Regions from separate parts of the Thalassotalea insulae genome, predicted to be linked through region 1. Evidence: predicted binding sites of a transcription regulator. Region 1 holds the regulator's gene; each other region holds the start of a gene.
The links. Region 1 encodes sigma-54, which starts transcription at its own class of promoters, with help from an activator protein. Its sites were predicted from a motif close to GTTGGCACGNNNNTNGNNT; they were not measured.
Positions count from the first base shown of each region.

Region 2: a site for sigma-54 is predicted at 2,049-2,067, ahead of flgA (flagellar basal body P-ring formation chaperone FlgA). Genes of this name have one in related genera too.
Region 3: a site for sigma-54 is predicted at 2,432-2,450, ahead of flgF (flagellar basal-body rod protein FlgF). Genes of this name have one in related genera too.

Region 1 is NZ_BSST01000001.1:1,381,694-1,386,048, forward strand. Features, by position in the region: gene kdsC (3-deoxy-manno-octulosonate-8-phosphatase KdsC) at 1-26, shown strand, start outside; gene lptC (LPS export ABC transporter periplasmic protein LptC) at 23-589, shown strand; gene lptA (lipopolysaccharide transport periplasmic protein LptA) at 555-1,079, shown strand; gene lptB (LPS export ABC transporter ATP-binding protein) at 1,076-1,807, shown strand; gene QQK06_RS06340 (RNA polymerase factor sigma-54) at 1,864-3,369, shown strand; gene hpf (ribosome hibernation promoting factor) at 3,392-3,679, shown strand; gene ptsN (PTS IIA-like nitrogen regulatory protein PtsN) at 3,712-4,164, shown strand; gene rapZ (RNase adapter RapZ) at 4,190-4,355, shown strand, end outside.
Region 2 is NZ_BSST01000001.1:1,078,379-1,082,733, reverse strand. Features, by position in the region: gene QQK06_RS05050 (LPP20 family lipoprotein) at 1-170, shown strand, start outside; gene QQK06_RS05045 (flagella synthesis protein FlgN) at 388-819, opposite strand; gene flgM (flagellar biosynthesis anti-sigma factor FlgM) at 854-1,168, opposite strand; gene flgA (flagellar basal body P-ring formation chaperone FlgA) at 1,244-1,933, opposite strand; gene QQK06_RS05030 (chemotaxis protein) at 2,110-3,042, shown strand; gene QQK06_RS05025 (CheR family methyltransferase) at 3,077-3,907, shown strand; gene flgB (flagellar basal body rod protein FlgB) at 3,979-4,355, shown strand, end outside.
Region 3 is NZ_BSST01000001.1:1,072,796-1,077,150, reverse strand. Features, by position in the region: gene flgE (flagellar hook protein FlgE) at 1-1,331, shown strand, start outside; gene QQK06_RS05000 (hypothetical protein) at 1,499-2,224, shown strand; gene flgF (flagellar basal-body rod protein FlgF) at 2,486-3,226, shown strand; gene flgG (flagellar basal-body rod protein FlgG) at 3,247-4,035, shown strand; gene flgH (flagellar basal body L-ring protein FlgH) at 4,054-4,355, shown strand, end outside.

The DNA of each region.
Region 1 (4,355 bases):
AATATGCCTCAGGCGCCAGTATATGAATAAAACCAATACGCTGGCACTCCTATTTTTCCTCGCTTCTATTATCGCCTATAGCATCATAGAATGGCATCGAACTAGCGTTGGTGAAGATACGTTCATAGAAGATGACATTACGCCGGATTTTATCGCTGAATCACTAAATAGCGAAACTTTTAACCCTCAAGGAGAGTTATCCTATATTATCGATGCAGCTCGAATGGAACATTATGCCAGTTTAGCGGTCACACACTTTGAGTTCCCTAAATATACCTTATATCCAAACAATAGCGATTCTCCATGGAAAATAACTGCAAATGAAGGCACACTTTACAATAACAATAGGGTAAAATTGGAAAATCGAGTCACACTCGTTGCAACAGATAACACTAGTTTAATTCAGGAAATTAATGGAAAATATTTAGAATTGGACTTAAAAACAAATATTATTAGCTCAAACAATAAGATAGAGATTAAAGGAAAAGATTTCTTGATGACAGGCTCAGGGCTGATAGTTGACTTAAACACTAAACAAGTAACACTAACAAACCATGAAAAAACCATTTATCAACATCATCAGAAATAGCTTACTCAGTTTCGGTGTTTTTCTAGGATTAGTGAATCAAGCCTACGCAGAAAAATCGGATCTTAAGCAAGAAATTAAAATTGATGCCGCTCGTCAGGCAGCAGATCTCAAAAATAAAATCTTCAGTTATATTGATGATGTTGTCATCACTCAAGGTTCTTTGATAATTGAAGCTGATCTAGTGCAAGTACTAACTGAAGCGAAAACCGACAATAAAACCTATATTGCCAAAGGCGATCCCGCCACATTTAAACAAACATTAGAAGATGGTACGCCTATTTATCTGCAAGCCAATGAAATCAAATATCAACCAGGTAAAAATACCGTTATTATTTCCGGTAATGCCGAGTTACGTCAGGAAGGCAGTAAAGTCAGTAGTAGCATTATTACTTATAACTTTCTGACCGAACAAGTACTGGCAAATAGTGACAGCAACGAACGCGTTCAAACGGTATTACAGCCACAAGCTTTAGATAAGAAGAAAAAATGACTCGCGCTACTTTAATTGCTCAAAACCTTGCCAAATCCTATAAAGGTAGAAAAGTTGTCAAAAACGTTGGCATGAAAGTCAAAGAAGGGCAAATCGTTGGCTTACTAGGGCCAAATGGTGCCGGTAAAACCACGTCTTTTTATATGATAGTAGGTCTGGTTAACAATGACAGTGGCACTATTACCTTAAATGATGAAGATATTACTTTACTGCCAATGCATGAAAGAGCGCGTAAAGGCATAGGTTATTTACCTCAAGAAGCGTCAATCTTTCGTAAACTCACTGTCTATGAAAATATTATGGCGATTCTGCAAACCAGAAAAGAACTTTCTGAAGTGGAGCGGGAAGAACAACTCGAGCACCTGGTCGAAGAGTTTAATATTGGCCATATTACCGAAAATTTAGGCATGAGTCTTTCCGGTGGTGAACGACGCCGAGTTGAAATTGCCCGAGCATTAGCCGCAGAACCAAAATTTATTCTGTTAGATGAACCATTTGCCGGTGTCGACCCCATCTCAGTAGGAGATATAAAAAAAATTATTCTACACTTAAAGCAACGAGGCATTGGAATCTTAATCACAGACCACAATGTCAGAGAAACACTAGATGTTTGTGAGCATGCCTATATTGTCAGCCATGGCGAATTAATCGCCGAAGGCAATGCAGATCAAATTCTTGCTAATCAACAAGTAAGAGATGTATACCTTGGTGAGCAATTCACGCTATAGTTATGATATGCTCCAGAGAAGATAATGATAACAATTAACAGGAAATATATTCATTAATGCGCCCTAGTCTGCAGCTCCGAATTGGACAACAACTTACAATGACGCCACAATTGCAGCAAGCAATCAAACTGCTGCAATTATCCACATTGGATCTTCAACAGGAAATTCAGGAAGCGTTAGAAAGCAATCCTTTACTAGAGGTCGATGAATCAACTCCAAACAATCAGGAATCGCAGCCCGATCATTTAGAAGAAGCTTTTTCCGCCACAAGTTCATCACCAAACAATGACTCATCCGATGGTAGTGAAGATTCAACACCTACTGCAGATGAAATCAGCACTACAGAAGCCATGGATAAATCGGATATCCCGGAAGAATTAAATATTGATACTACCTGGGACGAATCTTTTAGTGCCGGTGTATCTAGTTCAGGCGTAGGCGTTGCTTCTGAAGATTATACTTACCAAGGTGAAACCACAGATTCCATTCAAGATCATCTGCGCTGGCAAATGGAACTTACACCTTTTAGTGAAACAGATTTAGCCATTGCCACGGCTATTATTGACGCCATCGATGATGCTGGTTACTTAACGGTAACGGCAGAAGACATTTTAGAATCTCTTGGCCATGAAGGCGTAGAATTAGACGAAGTGGAAGCCGTACTCAAGCGCATTAACATGTTTGATCCCGTTGGTGTCGGTGCTCGCTCGATCCCTGAGTGCTTATTGATCCAACTGAATCAGTTTGATAAAAGTACGCCTTGGCTAGCAGAAAGCAAGCAGATCATTACTGAGCATATAGATTTATTAGGTAACCGTGATTATCGACAAATCATGCGTAAAACCCGCTTGAAAGAAGATCAATTGCGAGAAGTCATTAAACTCATTCAATCATTAGATCCTCGTCCTGGCGACAGTGTTATTAAAAGCGAAGAGCAATACGTTATTCCAGACGTCTCGGTCGAGAAGAAAAACGGTCGTTGGGTAGTTGAACTTAATCCAGATACAGCACCTAAACTTTCTGTTAATCAACAATATGCTTCAATGGCACGTTCAATGAAGTCATCCAGTGACAGCCAGTTTATTCGCTCTAACCTGCAGGAAGCGAAATGGTTTATTAAAAGTCTGGAGAGCAGAAACGATACCTTATTAAAAGTTTCCAATTGCATAGTACAACGTCAGCAAGGCTTTTTTGAACACGGCCCAGAAGCCATGCGCCCTATGGTACTAAATGACATTGCCGAAGCTGTTGATATGCATGAATCGACCATTTCCCGTGTAACTACCCAAAAATACATGCATACCCCAAGAGGGATTTTTGAACTGAAATATTTTTTCTCCAGCCATGTCAGTACCGAAAATGGCGGAGAGTGCTCTTCTACTGCAATTCGCGCGTTAATCAAAAAACTCGTGGCAGCAGAAATTCCAGCTAAGCCATTAAGCGATAGTAAAATGGCAGAATTATTAGCTGAACAAGGTATCAACGTTGCTCGTCGCACTATAGCCAAATATCGTGAATCTTTGTCTATTCCTCCGTCGAACCAACGTAAGAGTCTTCTTTAATTAACAATAAGGATTTAAGCTTATGCAAATTAATCTTGCCGGTCACCATGTAGAAATTACCGACTCATTACGCGAATCTGTTCATAGCAAGTTTGCAAAGCTAGAACGACATTTTGATCATATTAATAATGTCCATGTCGTGCTAACCGTAGAAAAACTAAATCAAATCGCCGAAGCAACCGTGCATTTAAACGGTAACGAAATACACGCTAAAGCTGAAAATGGTGACATGTATGTCTCTATTGATGCCTTAGTCAGTAAACTGGATAAACAAGTATTAAAATATAAGGGTAAGCTTAATCAGCACTAACCCATTCTTTATGTCAAATTCGAAAGAACCTTATGAATTTATCTGACATCATTACTCAGGACTGCACCATGTGTGCAGTTCCTGCTACTAGCAAAAAGAAAATGCTAGAAACGCTGTGTGAAAAAGCAGCAGCCTCCAACACTCACTACAACACTTATCAGTTACTTGAAAGTTTATTGGTCAGAGAGAAAATGGGCTCAACCGGCATAGGTAACGGTATTGCGATTCCACATGGACGATTACCACACGGAGAGCAAGTGATTGCTATCGTGGCAACATCAGCAAATCCCATTGCCTTTGACGCCATAGATAACCGCCCGGTCGACATTTTTATCGCGCTATTTGTACCTGAAGAACATTGCCAGCAACACCTATCGACATTACAAAGTATTGCAAAAATCTTTAGTAATAAACAGGTATGCAAACAGGCAAGAAAGTGTCAAAGTAATGCCGAATTATATCAGTTAATCAAAGACAACTGTTAACACGGCTAAAAGGAAATCAATATTAATGAAACTCACGATTGTCAGTGGCCGTTCTGGCTCTGGTAAAACTGTAGCTCTTCGCGTTCTAGAAGATTTAGGTTACTACTGCGTTGACAACATTCCAGTAAATTTACTGCCAGCATTAACTCATACGGTGATCAACGACTATGAAACAGTCGCAGTAAGCCTTG
Region 2 (4,355 bases), 300 kb from region 1:
AAGAACTTACCGCTTCGGTTAACGGTATTATTCGCGGTGCAAAAGTATTAAAGAGCTATCCAGTTGGTGATACTTATACTACTGAGTTGTCATTAGACTTTAACGATGTTTATGATTTGTATCTTGCTAACAGCAATCACAAAGAAATAAAAGACGTGCGATATTACTGATCCTATATTTCCATCAATAAAAAGACAGTTAAAAATCCGGCAACTTGCCGGATTTTATGTATAGGGTGTACGGTATATCGCAATAGAAGTGTGCCTGTATACGAGTGGATGGGTATAGAAGCTAGAGCGCAGCAGAATGTCAGAGTCAAATATGAGGGAAATGTTGCGGGCTAAAAATATGTATAGCAGTAACGAAATTTATTTGATTTGTGGTTAATTAGGCTTTGATCCCCAAACTACTTAATCCACCGCTGGTTTTGCCTTTATTATCGTAGGTCATTGAAGATTTATTATGATTTTGTAACAGCGTCGTTTTCATGCGTTCTACGGCGAGCGATGATTGCTGAATAATTTGGCCATTGATTTGATTTTTTTCTTTGCAACGAACTAGCACAGCTTCTATATCGGTAAGTATTTCAGTAAACAAGCCTTGTGCTTTTTCATTTTTAAATTGTAGACTTTGTTCAAATTGCTTATCTAACGCTTGGATAGTCAGTAATAATTGATTTTTTTGCTCAGAAATTTCCGTCAGCTTATCGGGATCGTGTTGTTGTAAGATCTGCTTTTCATTATCAATAATTACTTCTAATTGTTGCAATTGTTCAAGCTGGGTTTGCAATTGAGAAAAATATACTGATTCTGACGACACCTGACTATCCTTAATTCATTATTATGCTTGGTTATTACCCAAGTTTAAATTCAAAGTTAGCTATGCTAGCGGCTAACTTTTCAGGGTTAATTTTGTACTCGCCAGACATTATGGCTTTCTTAAGTTGTTCTACTTTTTTCTGGTTTACAGCTGAACTTTCATTGGCCTTTTTCTGTAATTCGCCTAATTGTTTTGCCTGAGGGGTAATAGAAACTGAGTCTTTACTCGCTACTTTTGATTGCTCAGCCGCAGCAGAGTTTTGTGTTGCTTGCTGTTTTACTTGAGTTTGCTGATCAATTTTCTGTTTAACTTGATTATTATTGGTCAAGTTGTTGATATTCATAGCCATAATTAAATCCTATTGGCAACTAATACTAGATTTCTATCTTTTTATCGGCAAATTACCCTGTTACTTTAACATTTTTTATAAATTAATTACCACTTGATTAATCGATTTAACCTGCGCGGTGATCACCTTACCGGAACGGGAATTTCTCACTCTGACTTGCTCATCAAAGGTTGCATTTTTAAGCGCAATGCCAGAGGTTTTAATGATAAAGCTATCAGATTCGGCACTGATGGTTACAGTTTCTCCTTTACACACTACACAAATCACCTTGTTAGTAATTATAGCTCCTGCTGTTAATGTACGCTTGGTGCGGGCACCTAATACTTTTGATGGTTCGTCAATAACTTCACCTCTGATCCGGTACAAGTCATGCCATTCGATGCGGATATTGTCATTTGATAAGATACTGCCTTTAGCAATTTTTCCATTACTGACTAACACTGGCACGGTAGTTTCTACTTTAACCGGGAGAAATAATTGCCAGGGTGTTGAACTTTCACAAGAAATTTTCACATTTAGATTTCTACTAGAATAGTTTTCAGGTATATTTGCGCTCAGCGGCACCGAGCAAGGCTTAATAGTGATCCTGGGGTCGATTGTTGCCGGAGTGACCTGAATTTTTCCGTTTGCTGGTTGCTCGATGTTTTGTTCAACATATGCTTTTGCAAAATTTATGACATCATCAGCACTATAGCTTTTCGCATTGCTGGAAGCTAAAACGGGTAACAACAGTGAAAATGTTATAAATATCTTTAATTTGCTCATAAATTTTGTAATCTAGTACTAGGGAAATTCAAATACTCGTCTATGCTTTATTTATAGAGAGAGTAACGGGCTAAATCCGTCAATTTTCAGGCGAATTTAACTAGGTAATATGTACAATCAAGAATTGTGCCTAAATGAGTGAGCGGTTAATTAGGTCCATTCTATATGAGGTTTTTATGGCTGGTATTTTAGATTCAGTAAACCAACGAACCCAGTTGGTTGGTCAAAACAGGCTTGAGTTATTGTTATTTAAGTTAGTTGGCCCGCAGAGGTTTGGAATAAACGTATTTAAAGTGCGGGAAGTGATGCCATGCCCTCGTTTAACCTTGTTACCTAAGCAGGACAAATTTATTAAAGGGGTGGCTCATATCCGTGGGCAAACGATTTCCGTTATCGATTTAAGTAAAGCGACAGGCGGCCCCGAAATTACCCCTGATGAAAATTCATTCGTTATTATTGCTGAGTACAATCGCAGTGTGCAGGGTTTTTTGGTTGCAGGTGTCGAACGTATTGTTACCTTAAGCTGGCAAGACATAATGCCGCCGCCAGAAGGGACTGGAAAGTCCAGTTATTTAACTGCGGTGACAGAAATTGATAAAGAAATGGTTTCCATTTTAGACGTAGAAAAAATTCTTAATGAGATCAGCCCTGTGTCAACGGAGCTTAGTGACGATGTTAAAGATGAGTCTTTCGGTAAAAGTATTGGTGAGCGGGTAATTATGATTGCCGATGACTCCACCGTTGCCCGTAACCAGGTAAAAAGAGCGTTAGAGCCACTTGGGCTAAATATGGTGTTGGCAAAAAATGGTCAGGATGCATTAGATCAGTTAAATGCGTTAGCGGAAGGCTGTGATTCCATCGACGAAAAAGTGGCATTATTAATTTCTGATATTGAAATGCCGGAAATGGATGGCTACACCCTGACGGCAGAAATTAAGAGTAATGAACAGTTGCGTAAAATGCCAGTGATATTGCATACTTCGCTCAGCGGCGTCTTTAACAACGCTATGGTCGAAAAAGTAGGTGCTGAAGATTTTATCCCTAAGTTTCATCCTGATGAATTAGCGACAGCGGTGAAAAAGTGGTTGAACAAAAAAGAGCTATCTTGATTTAGCGAGTAATTATTAAGGTGGAAACAATATAGTGGCATCTCGTCAGCTTGATGATAAGAGCTATCATCAATTTAGAGAGTTTTTGGAGCAACAATGCGGGATCGTACTAGGTGAAAATAAGCAGTATCTAGTAAAAAGCCGCTTGGCACCGTTAATGGCAAAATTTGATATTGCCACCTTAGGTGAGTTGGTTAACCGCACGTTAAGCCCAACGGAGCGGCAACTACGCGCCTCGGTTATTGACGCCATGACCACCAATGAAACCTTATGGTTTCGTGACGAATATCCGTTCGAATTGTTGAAAAAACGTTTATTTCCAGAATTTAAAGGACAAAAAACACCCGTTAAAATTTGGTCGGCGGCTAGTTCTTCTGGTCAGGAACCTTATTCTATTGCAATGTCCGCGATGGAGTATCAGCAGAGTAATCCGGGGAATTTGCCTGGCAGCGTGCAAATTATTGGCACTGATATTTCAAATACCATGTTAGAGCACTGTAAATATGCGCGTTATGATTCATTAGCGTTAGCGCGAGGTTTGTCGGCAGAACGTAAGCGTTTGTTTTTTGAGTCGGCTGATAACGGTATGCTTAAAGTCAAAGATCCCGTCAAAAAATTGGTTAATTTCAGACAACTCAATTTATTAGGTAGTTATAGCCTAATGGGGCGTTTTGATATTGTCTTTTGTCGCAATGTATTAATTTACTTTGCACCTGAAATTAAAAAACAAATTTTATCGCAAATACACGGCGTGCTAAATCCTGGAGGTTACCTATTTTTAGGAGCTTCTGAGTCGTTATCTGGCCTGAACCAAAACTTTGAAATGATCCGTTGTAATCCCGGTATCGTTTACCGTAAAAAGTAACCCTCCTCCTATTTAAAAAATCTATGGCATAAATATTGAATGGCTTCTTCCAGAAGATTGGAGGTAGCTTTATGGCCATAAGTTTTGAGAAAGCATTTGGGATCCTTCCTGATAGTTTACAAGTGCGGGCAAAAAATGCTGAAGTAATAGCGGCAAATATTGCCAATGCAGATACCCCTGGCTACAAAGCCAAAGGCATGGATTTTCAAACCGCATTAGCACAAGCGGCAAACCGGCAACAGGCCGGCATGACAAAAACCCATGAAAAACACTTCGATGTCCGCACTGAAATTAATAATGATGTAGATTTTCGTGTGCCAAATCAACCAGATACAGGTGATGGTAATAATGTTGATGTACAGATGGAACGAAACTTGTATCTAGAAAATTCAATGCACTATCAAGCCAGCATTCAATTCCTTAATAGTAAGATTAAAGGGTTGAAGCA
Region 3 (4,355 bases), 310 kb from region 1:
TTAATATAGCACTAAGCGGGTTAAATGCCGCGCAAAAAGACTTAGATGTTACATCTAATAATATTGCCAATGTGAATACCACAGGGTTTAAAGAGTCACGTGCCGAATTTGTCGATGTTTATGCTGCGTCGTTATTAGCCGGCGGTAAAACCAAAGTCGGTGACGGTGTGTTGACTGCCGATGTTGCGCAGCAGTTTGCTCAGGGCAGTATTAAATTTACCAGTAATGCGCTGGATTTGGCGATCACCGGCAATGGCTTTTTCGCTACTGTACCTGAATTAGATAGCTTGGAAGTGTCTTATACTCGGGCCGGTGAATTTAAACTCAATGCTGACAACTTTGTTGTTAACTCGGCTGGCGGTCATTTATTAGGCTTCCCGGTTAATGCGGATGGTACTTCATCATCGGTCGCCTTAAGTACCGCAAAACCAATTCGTATTCCAACGGCTTCCGGTGCGCCGCAGCAATCATCGGAAGTAGATATTCGGATGAACTTACCGGCCGGTGATGCGGTGCCACCATTTGCCTTTGACCATACCGACCCGTTAACCTTTAATAATTCGACTTCGGTAACTATCTTTGACTCTTTAGGTGACAGCCATGTCATGACCTATTATTTTCGAAAAGTCGCTGCCAATGAATGGGATGTGCATACCGCAGTTGACGGTACCTTAGTGAATGTTGTTGATACCGGTACCGGTACTGGTACACAAAGCGATGGTGTTACCCCTGCAGCAGCTGGTGCTGCTGGTGCTGCCCGTTTGTATTATAGTCCTGGTGGTGATTTTGTCGGTCAATATCCTGATACTATAACAACGACTATCTTGGGAGCTGGTATTTTAACTAACGGCGCAGATCCTAATCAGACAATTACCGTAGACTTTAATTTAGATACTACCGGGCCTAACCCGAATGAACCAACCCAGTTTGCTTCCAACTTTGAAGTCACTTCGTTAGAGCAGGATGGTTTGGCGGTTGGCCGTTTAACCGGTCTGGATATCGATGCCGATGGTCTGGTACGGGCTACTTACAGTAATGGTACCTCTGAGCCATTATCTCGGATTGCTTTAGTCGGTTTTGCCAATAACCAGGGCTTAACTCAGGTCGGCGGTACTTCGTGGAAAGAAAGCCTGGTTTCCGGTGAACCACTAGCCGGGGAAGCAGGTTCAGGAACGTTCGGGACTATTAACTCGTCGGCGCTGGAACAATCGAATGTTAACTTAACGTCCGAGCTTATCGACTTGATTTCCGCCCAGCGAAACTTCCAGGCGAACTCACGGGCACTGGAAGTGGACAATCAGCTCAACCAGACGATTTTACAAATCCGTTAACACTAATGTTTAATTGATAACAACAAAAGCAGCACGATGTGCTGCTTTTTATTTTTAATTTTTTTCTTTATAGTTGCTTGTGAATGGCAAAAATGGATTTTTGCATTTGCAATCTTTCCTTTTTGATATTCTTATAAATTTTAAATAGTTATAGAAAGAGGATAAAAATGATTAAAGGAATTATTGTTAGTGTTGCATTATTGAGTGCCTCAGCCCACGCTGAATTTATTGTAAAAGACTGGAAAGTTCCAGGTGATGGGCTAATTATAGAAGATACTGTTTCTCAGCTAGAGTGGTTGAGTCCATCGGTTACTATGGGAAGTCATGTTTCAAATTCTTTATTCAATGTCTATCGAAGAACACAGGAAACTGTCGAACCAGGATATGAATTTTTGAATTATGATCTTATTGGCTGGCGTATTGCCAACCATGAAGAAATGTCTAGTTTGTTTATTCATTCATTTCCTTCTATTCCAGAGTATATAACCCGTGATGATCAATTCTCTATTGATTATCCTGCTCCAACTCCTGTAGAGGCTCAAGCGGCAATAGATTTTGTTTCTCTATTTAAAACGGCTAATTATACTAGCTCTGGAATTTATTGTAGGAATGATATAGATGTAACTCAATATTCTTCGACCGACTCTGGTTGCTCAGTATGGTCTGTAATTACTGGAAGCAAAGTGGAAGGATTAGATCAAACTATATATGGTGCTAATGTGATAGGAAGTTATGGTAAGTGGTTGGTTAGAGGGACACTTGTACCTGATGAAGATACATGCCCATCGATACTTACTGAAATGACTCGTCAACAGGCAATTGAATATATAGAGCATTTAAGTAGTCAATTGACGGATCCGAATGCAACAGTAATTACTCCTTTAGATTTTTAGTCAATAATACTAAGCCCTTTTAAATAAGGGCTTTTATGTACAGGATGTACGGTATAGCGTGGGTTCATGGACGAACAGGAACGCATATGTACCGTAGGCCGTCCTGAGCGCAGCGAAGTGCGATAATTACGTTTTTTGTTGAGGCAAGTCTCAACCTACACCTCGCCATCCACCAATAGATTTTTCTTTATCGTTTAACTTTTCATCTCTGGCACTTTATTTGCATTTATCCAGTTAAGATAGATTTTACCTGGATTGACGATGGATAAGATGCTCTATATCGCCATGAGTGGCGCCAAGCAAAATATGAAAGCGTTAGCGATTAATGCCAATAACTTAGCCAATGCTAAGACCACTGGTTTTAAGGCAGACCTAGCGCAGGCGCGCTCGATGCAGGCATTTGGTGAAGGGCTGCCAACCCGAGTGTTTGCCATGACGGAAAAATCCAGCCAAAACTTTGACAGTGGTGCTTTGTTAACTACGGGACGGGATCTGGATATTGCGGTGCAAGGACATGGCATGATTGCAGTTCAGGCAAGAGATGGTCGTGAAGGTTACACCCGTGACGGGCATTTATCGATAACTGAAGATGGCTATTTGCAAACTTCCCGTGGTGATTTAGTAATGGGTGACAGTGGACCTATTAGCTTACCGCTGCCAGTCAATAATATCGAGATCACTGCCGACGGTACCATCATGGTTCAACCTGCCGGAGCACCAACTACCATACAGGAAGAAGTGGCACGGATAAAACTGGTTAATCCTGATACCCGTACCTTAAAACGTGACAATGACGGTTTATTCCGTGGCAAGTTAAATGAATCTGATGCCGACGTTTCCGTACAGCTACGTAGCGGTATGTTGGAATCAAGTAATGTGAATCCGGTTGGTGAAATGACTGAGATGATTGCTTTGCAACGACAATTTGAAATGCAGTTGAAACTTATGAAAACCGCTGAGGAAATTGACTCAGCCAGTGCATCGCTATTGCGTGCATTCTAGATGAATTATTGAGGTGACTTATGAACGCAGCATTATGGATCAGTAAAACAGGCTTAGATGCACAATCGAAAGATATCGCGGTGATCTCCAACAACCTGGCTAATGCCAGCACCGTTGGTTTTAAGAAAAGCCGGGCGGTATTTGAAGATTTACTTTATCAAACCATTAATCAGCCCGGTGGTCGTTCAGCACAAGATACAGAAATGCCGTCTGGCTTAATGCTAGGTGCTGGTACTAAAGTGGTGGCAACCCAGAAAATTCATTCACAAGGGGATATGATCACTACAGATAATTCCCTAGATATGATGATTCAGGGCGAAGGATTTTTTCAGGTACAAATGCCGGATGGCTCTTTGTCTTATACCCGTAATGGTCAATTCACTATGGATGAAGAAGGCAATATGGTGACGCCAGGCGCCGGTTATTTATTGCAACCACAAATTACTTTGCCGGAAGATGCGCAGAGTGTGATCATTTCACAAGACGGTGAAGTGTCAGTAACGTTGCAAGGTCAGGCAGAACCTGCGGTAGTCGGGCAAATCAATACCGTTAATTTTGTTAACCCAACCGGGTTAGAACCTATCGGACAAAATTTGTTTGTTGAAACTGCGGTTAGTGGTACGCCACAAGAAGGTGTGCCTGGGCTGGAAGGCTTCGGCATGATAGTTCAAGGGGCATTAGAAACGTCTAATGTTAATACCACCGAAGAATTAGTGAACTTAATAGAAAGCCAACGGGTGTATGAAATGAATTCAAAAGTGATTTCAGCCGTTGACCAAATGCTTAGTTACATTAATCAGCAATTATAATTGATTGAGGTACGTCATATGAAAAAGTTAAGTCTACTACTTTGTGCATGGATGACGTTAACTGGCTGTGCCAGTGTAGAACAAGCGAAAACATTACCCGACGATCCGGAGTTTGCACCGATCTTACCGGAAATGGAAGAAGAACCAATTGTACCTACTGGCTCATTGTTTCGACCTAACTATGTCAACAATATTTATTCCGATTCAAAAGCCCATCGCGTCGGTGACATTATTTCGGTGATCTTAAGTGAAAGTACTCAAGCACAGAAAAATGCCAAAACCGAATTGAAGAAAGAGAATAGCGCCAAGCTTGATCCTAT